One region of the Streptomyces sp. NPDC059852 genome, then DNA from elsewhere that is predicted to be linked to it. Evidence: riboswitches for the same ligand, from Rfam matches in the RefSeq annotation. Region 1 holds a riboswitch; each other region holds the start of a gene.
What was found. Region 1 has a riboswitch for thiamine pyrophosphate ahead of ACFV46_RS10125 (thiamine ABC transporter substrate binding subunit). Riboswitches for the same ligand answer to the same signal wherever they lie in the genome.
Positions count from the first base shown of each region.

Region 2: linked by a shared signal. The riboswitch ahead of thiC (phosphomethylpyrimidine synthase ThiC) and the one ahead of ACFV46_RS10125 (thiamine ABC transporter substrate binding subunit) in region 1 are both predicted to bind thiamine pyrophosphate.
Region 3: linked by a shared signal. The riboswitch ahead of thiO (glycine oxidase ThiO) and the one ahead of ACFV46_RS10125 (thiamine ABC transporter substrate binding subunit) in region 1 are both predicted to bind thiamine pyrophosphate.

Region 1 is NZ_JBHWJK010000006.1:127,280-129,537, forward strand. It holds gene ACFV46_RS10125 (thiamine ABC transporter substrate binding subunit) at 1-761, opposite strand, end outside; TPP riboswitch at 839-944, opposite strand; gene rlmN (23S rRNA (adenine(2503)-C(2))-methyltransferase RlmN) at 969-2,075, opposite strand.
Region 2 is NZ_JBHWJK010000021.1:22,167-24,424, reverse strand. It holds gene thiC (phosphomethylpyrimidine synthase ThiC) at 1-1,102, opposite strand, end outside; TPP riboswitch at 1,095-1,251, opposite strand; gene ACFV46_RS24690 (YibE/F family protein) at 1,323-2,258, shown strand, end outside.
Region 3 is NZ_JBHWJK010000037.1:7,854-10,111, forward strand. It holds gene ACFV46_RS31380 (hypothetical protein) at 1-641, opposite strand, end outside; gene ACFV46_RS31385 (hypothetical protein) at 766-1,110, opposite strand; TPP riboswitch at 1,162-1,273, shown strand; gene thiO (glycine oxidase ThiO) at 1,271-2,258, shown strand, end outside.

The DNA.
Region 1 (2,258 bases):
GCGGGCGGCGAGGAGGCGTACGACACGACGAGCGGCCGGTCGCCCTTGGCCTTCTTGCCGCCGGCCGAACCGGAGAACTCCTCGTTGTACGCCTGCTCCCAGCCGTCGACGACCTTGACGCCGTTGGCCTTCAGCTTCTTCCAGTAGCCCTCCCACCCGTCGTCGCCGTACTCGGCGGCGGTGCCGAGCAGGAAGCCGAGGCCGGGCGAGGAGGTGGAGGCGTTCTCGGTGACGAGGAGGTCCTTGTACGCGGGCTTGACCAGGTCGTCGAAGGAGGTGGGCGGGGTGAGCCCGTGCTCGCTGAAGTACGCCTTGTCGTAGTTGACGCAGACGTCGCCGGTGTCCACGGGGGTGACCCGGTGCTTCTCCTGGTCGACCCGGAACTCGGGCGCGACCTTGTCGGAGCCCTTGGCCTCGTACGACTGGAACAGGCCGTTGTCGAGGGCCCGGGACAGCAGGGTGTTGTCGACGCCGAAGAAGACGTCGCCCTGGGGGTTGTCCTTGGTCAGGATGGCCTTGTTGACGGCCTGCCCTGCGTCGCCGTCCTTGAGGACCCGGACCTTGTAGCCGGACTGCTTCTCGAAGGCGGCGAGGACGTCCTTGGACACGGCCCACGAGTTGTGGCTGACGAGGGTGACGGTCCGGGAACCGCCGCCGCTGCCGTCGCCGCCGTCGTCGGACGACCCGCAGGCGGTCAGCGCCGGCAGGGCGACGAGACCGAGCCCGACGGCGAGGGCCGTGGCCTTCTTGGTGATGCTCACTGGATTCCTCCTGGGGGTGACCAGGAAGAGACGCGGCCCTGCCCGTGGCCCCGGGGGGCTCGGGCAGGGCGCAACAGCTCGAGTGATGACCGATCTCCCTACCCAGAATGACCTGGGCCAGGTTCGGAGGGTCTGCGGCCGGTGCCGCACTCTCAGCGCTGTGGCGCTCCCCTGTCGGAATATGCAGATGTGTTGACGCCGGTCAGACTACCGCTCGGTGGCGGCGAGCTGACCACACGCCCCGTCGATCTCCTGACCACGGGTGTCCCGGATCGTCACCGGTACACCGTGGGCGGCGATGGCCTCGACGAACGCCTTCTCGTCCTCGGGCCGGGAGGCGGTCCACTTCGACCCCGGGGTCGGGTTGAGCGGAATGAGATTGACATGCACAGGCTTGCCCTTGAGCAGCCGCCCGAGCCGGTCACCACGCCAGGCCTGATCGTTGATGTCCCGGATGAGCGCGTACTCGATGGACAGCCGGCGGCCGCTCTTCCCGACGTACTCGAACCCGGCGTCCAGCACCTCGCGCACCTTCCACCGCGTGTTCACGGGGACGAGGGTGTCACGCAGCTCGTCGTCGGGGGCGTGCAGCGAGATGGCGAGCCGGCACTTGAACCCCTCGTCGGCGAACCGATGAATGGCAGGCACGAGCCCGACCGTGGAAACAGTGATCCCCCGCTGCGAGAGCCCCAGCCCGTCGGGCTCAGGATCGGTGAGCCGCCGAATGGCCCCGACAACGCGCTTGTAGTTGGCGAGCGGCTCGCCCATCCCCATGAAGACGATGTTGGACAGCCGAGCAGGCCCCCCAGGCACCTCACCGTCCCGGAGCGCCCGCATCCCGTCGACGATCTGATGGACGATCTCGGCGGTGGACAGATTCCGATCCAGTCCCGCCTGCCCGGTGGCACAGAAGGGACAGTTCATCCCGCACCCGGCCTGAGAACTGATGCACATCGTGACCCGATCCGGGTACCGCATCAGCACGGACTCCACGAGCGTCCCGTCGAACAGCCGCCACAGCGTCTTGCGCGTGGTCCCCTCGTCGGTCGACAGATGCCGCACGACGGTCATCAGCTCGGGAAACAGCTCCTCCCGCAGCTTGGCGCGGGACCCGGCGGGGATGTCGGTCCACTGCTCCGGATCGTGCGCGTACCGCGCGAAGTAGTGCTGCGACAGCTGCTTGGCACGAAACGGCTTCTCGCCGATCGCGGCGACGGCGTCCTTGCGCTCACCGGGCGTGAGATCGGCAAGATGCCGCGGCGGCTTCTTGGCTCCGCGCGGGGCGACGAATGTGAGTTCTCCGGGTGCAGGCATAACCCTTCCAGTGTGGCAGATCAACTCTGGATGCCCAGGCCGGAGCGGGGTGGGGGCGGTCACCCACGGGTGCCGTCTGCCATCGTCGGCCAACGTCGCACGGCCCAGGGGACGGCCCAGCCTTGCCCCGGCGCTTAGAAGACGCCGGCACACCTGGCTGCGCACGGTGATCGTCTTACTCCC
Region 2 (2,258 bases), on a different contig from region 1:
ACCCCGGCCTGAGGCCGTCGCCCAGCGAGTAGGTGACGTCGTAGGCGGCGAGGATCTCGCAGAGCTCCTCGAAGTTCTCGTACAGGAAGCTCTCCTTGTGGTGCGCCAGGCACCATGCGGCCATGATCGAGCCGCCCCGGGAGACGATGCCCGTCTTGCGGTTCGCGGTGAGCGGCACGTACGGCAGGCGCACGCCCGCATGGACCGTCATGTAGTCCACGCCCTGCTCTGCCTGCTCGATGACCGTGTCCTTGTAGATCTCCCAGGTCAGTTCCTCGGCCTTGCCGTCGACCTTCTCCAGTGCCTGGTAGAGCGGCACCGTGCCGATGGGGACGGGCGAGTTGCGCAGCACCCACTCGCGCGTGGTGTGGATGTTGCGGCCGGTGGAGAGGTCCATGACCGTGTCGGCGCCCCAGCGGGTCGCCCACGTCATCTTCTCGACCTCCTCCTCGATGGAGGACGTCACCGCCGAGTTGCCGATGTTGGCGTTGACCTTCACCAGGAACCGCTTGCCGATGATCATCGGCTCGATCTCCGGGTGGTTGACGTTGGCGGGCAGGACCGCCCGGCCCGCGGCGATCTCCGCACGGACCACCTCGGGGTCGACGTTCTCCCGGATCGCCACGAACTCCATCTCGGGGGTGATCTCCCCGCGGCGGGCGTACGCGAGTTGCGTGACCGCCTGTCCGTCACGGCTGCGCCGGGGCTGGCGCGGCCGTCCCGGGAACACCGCGTCGAGGTTGCGCAGACCTCCGCGCGGCGCGGTGTGCTTGATCCCGTCGTCCTCGGGCCGTACGGGCCGGCCCGCGTACTCCTCGGTGTCCCCGCGGGCGATGATCCAGTTCTCCCGCAGCGGGGGCAGCCCACGGCGGACGTCGGTCTCGGCGGCCGGATCGGTGTACGGGCCCGACGTGTCGTACAGCGTGACCGACTGCCCGTTGGTGAGGTGCACCTGGCGGACCGGCACCCGCAGATCGGGGCGTGAGCCCTCGACGTACGCCTTGTGCCAGCCGATGGACTTCCCGGCCTCTGCGGAGGATGCGCCCGGCAGGGGCGATTCGTCCTGGTTCGAGGCAGGCGTGCGCGCGTCCTTGATGGTCATGAGACCTACTCCCTACGCCGGCATTACCCGGTAACAGGTTCGGCGGTCGACGCAGCGGTGTCCGTCCGCCGATGTTTCATGTGAAACATCGCTGGGACGGAGGTCAGCGCCCTCTCAGCCCGGTGCTCCGAGCTCCCGCGTGTACAAAGGTGCCTCCACGCTAGCGCCCGTCCGGGCGCGGTGAACAGAGGGCCCTCACCGTTCTTGCGATGATCGGGCGGTGACCACGACGCATGAACCTCCGTACCCGCCGCACGAACCGCGCCGCGGCCGAGGCCCTGGAAACGGCCCCGACCGGCACAACGGCCCTGAGGAGCACCGGGGTTCGGCGGCTCCCGAGGGCGGGCCCGACAGCGGGCACGGCCCCGAGCGCGGCCCTGGCCACGGGCACGGCCCAGGCCACGGGCACTCCCACAGCCACGCCCACGGTCCGGCCGCTCCCGTCTCCCGGCATCTGCGCAAGGTCATCGCGGCCGTCCTGATCCCGTTCGCCGCGGCGGTGGTGGTCGGCCTCGCCGTGCTCTGGCCGGGCGGCGCCCCGGCGCACGAGCGCACCGGGGTCGGCTTCGACCGGCAGACCCAGCAGGCCACGGTCACCAAGGTGGTCGAGTTGAGCTGCAAGGACGTGGGCGCGGGCGGAGCTCCGCCGGCCGGGAGCACCTCGGCCGGGCAGGGCTCCTCCGCCACGCGGGAGGAGAGCGGCACCTGCAAGAAGGCGACCATCCGCGTCGACACGGGGAACGACAAGGGCCGTACGTTCACGGAGATCGTCCAGCCCGACCAGTCACGGCAGTTGAGCGAGGGCCAGGAGGTCGTCGTCGCCTACGAGCCCTCCGCTCCCAAGGACCTCCAGTACGCCGTCGCCGACGTCAACCGTCGCGTCCCGCTCTCGGTGCTCGCCGGGATCTTCGCCGTCGCCGTCGTGCTCGTCGGGCGGCTGCGGGGCGTCATGGCGCTGGTCTCACTGGCCATCAGCTTCCTGCTGCTCAACTTCTTCATCCTGCCGGCGATCCTGCAGGGCTCGAACCCGCTGGTCGTGGCGGTGGTGGGGGCGAGCGCCATCATGCTGATCGCGCTCTATCTGTGCCACGGCCTCTCGGCGCGTACATCGGTCGCGGTCCTCGGCACCCTGGTCTCGCTCCTGCTGATCGGTGTC
Region 3 (2,258 bases), on a different contig from region 1:
GTCACCGTGTCGCCGACCCTCCCGCTCAACGCGGCACCCGTCACCTGGTAGTCGGCCGTGTTGACGGTGCTGACCGGCACGTAGACGTACTTCGCGGAACCCTCGCCCCCGGCCGGTCCCTCGACCAGTCCCACCGCCGGGGCGGTCCCCTGCACCGACGGCTCTCCGTTCTCGTCGTCCGACGGGGCGGTCCCGTACCCGACGCGCAGCCGCAGCCTGTCGTTGTACGCGCGGTCCAGTGCCTCGACCCGGAGAGGCTTCTCGGGCGTGAGGACGACGCCCGGCTCCACCGGCTGGTCGTACGCGCACGTCGCGGTCCAGTACTCGGGCATCTCGTCGTAGGACCTGACGTGCTGCACACGGCAGTTGGAAGGGACGTCCACGAGGTCGAGCCCCCGGGTGACGGAGTAGGAGACCCACGCCTTCTCGGCGGTCACGGTGCCCTTGTTCGTCACGGTGACCGGGACGTCGAACGTGCTCCCCGGTCGCAGCCCGTGGACCGGCTCGACGCCTCCGAGGACCAGGTCGGGTCCGGCCTCCTCAGCGAAGGCGGCGGGAGCCGCGGCCAGCACGATCAGGCCGGCGGCGCCGAGGGCGGCGGCGGCACGGGAGGCGCGGCGGTTGTGCGGGGGTATCGGCATGGAGACATCCTCTGCTGGGACGCGGGAGACGGACGGCGCCTTCCGGGGGAACGGCCCTTCTCCCGCTAGACCCTCACCGATCTCCAACGGTTGTACGTCCGGATCCTTCTCCGCCGTACCGTCGTCAGGACGCGGGCACCTGCTCGACCACACTGGTGCCGCTGCCCGCCTGCGACTCCCACTCCCACGTCTCGGTCAGGCGCACGCGCCCGTCGGGGAGTTCGCCCACCGTGGACACGCAGTGGCCCGAGGAGGTCGTGCCGTCCCGCTTGAGCTGCACGTACCGGAAGTCCAGCCGGTCGCCGTCGCGGGTGCCGACGAGGTGCCCGCGCACCACGTCGCCGCCGTCGTACTCGGCCCAGACCACGCCGTCCCGCTCGTGGTACGTGAAGCGGGTGCGCGTGCCGACCTGCCCCGGCGCCTGGTCGGCGACGGGGGCGAGGACGAGACCGTCGAGCGAGCGGGCCATGCGGGAGGCTCCCTTACCGATACCTGGGGCTGCGGGCTAGGGTGGCCACCGTAGAGCACTCGCGGGAGCCCGGACGCACCGGGCTGAGAGGGAGGCTGGCGGCCTCCGACCGTACGAACCTGATCCGGGTCATGCCGGCGAAGGGAGGGGCTGGACGCCCATGTCCTCACGTACGTCAGACGTCCTCGTCGTCGGGGGCGGGATCATCGGCCTGGTCACGGCGTGGCGGGCCGCGCAACGCGGGTTCGCCACGGCCGTGGTGGACCCGGAGCCGGGCGGCGGGGCCGCCCAGGTGGCGGCCGGGATGCTGGCCGCCGTCACCGAACTCCACTACGGGGAACAGACCCTGCTGGGGCTCACCCTCGAATCGGCCCACCGCTACCCGGACTTCGCGGCCGAGCTCGGCGACTCCACCGGGCACACCCTCGGCTACCGCCGCTGCGGCACGCTCGCCGTCGCCCTCGACGCGGACGACCGTGCCCACCTGCGCGAACTGCACGCCCTGCAGACCCGTTCGGGGCTGGACTCCACATGGCTGACCGGCCGGGAGTGCCGGCGCCTGGAGCCGATGCTCGCGCCCGGCGTGCGCGGCGGGCTGCGGGTGGACGGCGACCACCAGATCGACCCCCGGCGGCTGGCCGGGGCGCTGCTGGAGGCGTGCGAGCGCGCCGGTGTGACCTTCCACCGGGCCTGGGCCGAGCGTCTGGACGTCACGGCGGACCGGGCGACGGGGGTCACCACCACGGACGGCACGGCGCTGCGCGCGGACCGGGTGGTCCTCGCCGCGGGCAGCCTGAGCGGCCGGCTCGCGGGCGTCCCCGACGACGTACGGCCGCCCGTGCGGCCCGTGAAGGGGCAGGTGCTGCGGCTGACCGTGCCGCGGGGCCTCGCGCCGTTCCTGAGCCGTACCGTGCGCGCGATGGTGCGGGGCAGCCAGGTGTACCTGGTGCCACGCGAGAGCGGGGAGCTGGTCGTCGGGGCGACGAGCGAGGAACTGGGCTGGGACACCACGGTGACCGCGGGCGGCGTGTACGAGCTGCTGCGGGACGCCCACGAGCTGGTGCCCGGCATCACCGAGCTGCCGCTGACGGAGACCCGGGCGGGTCTGCGCCCCGCCTCCCCCGACAACGCGCCGCTGCTCGGCCCGA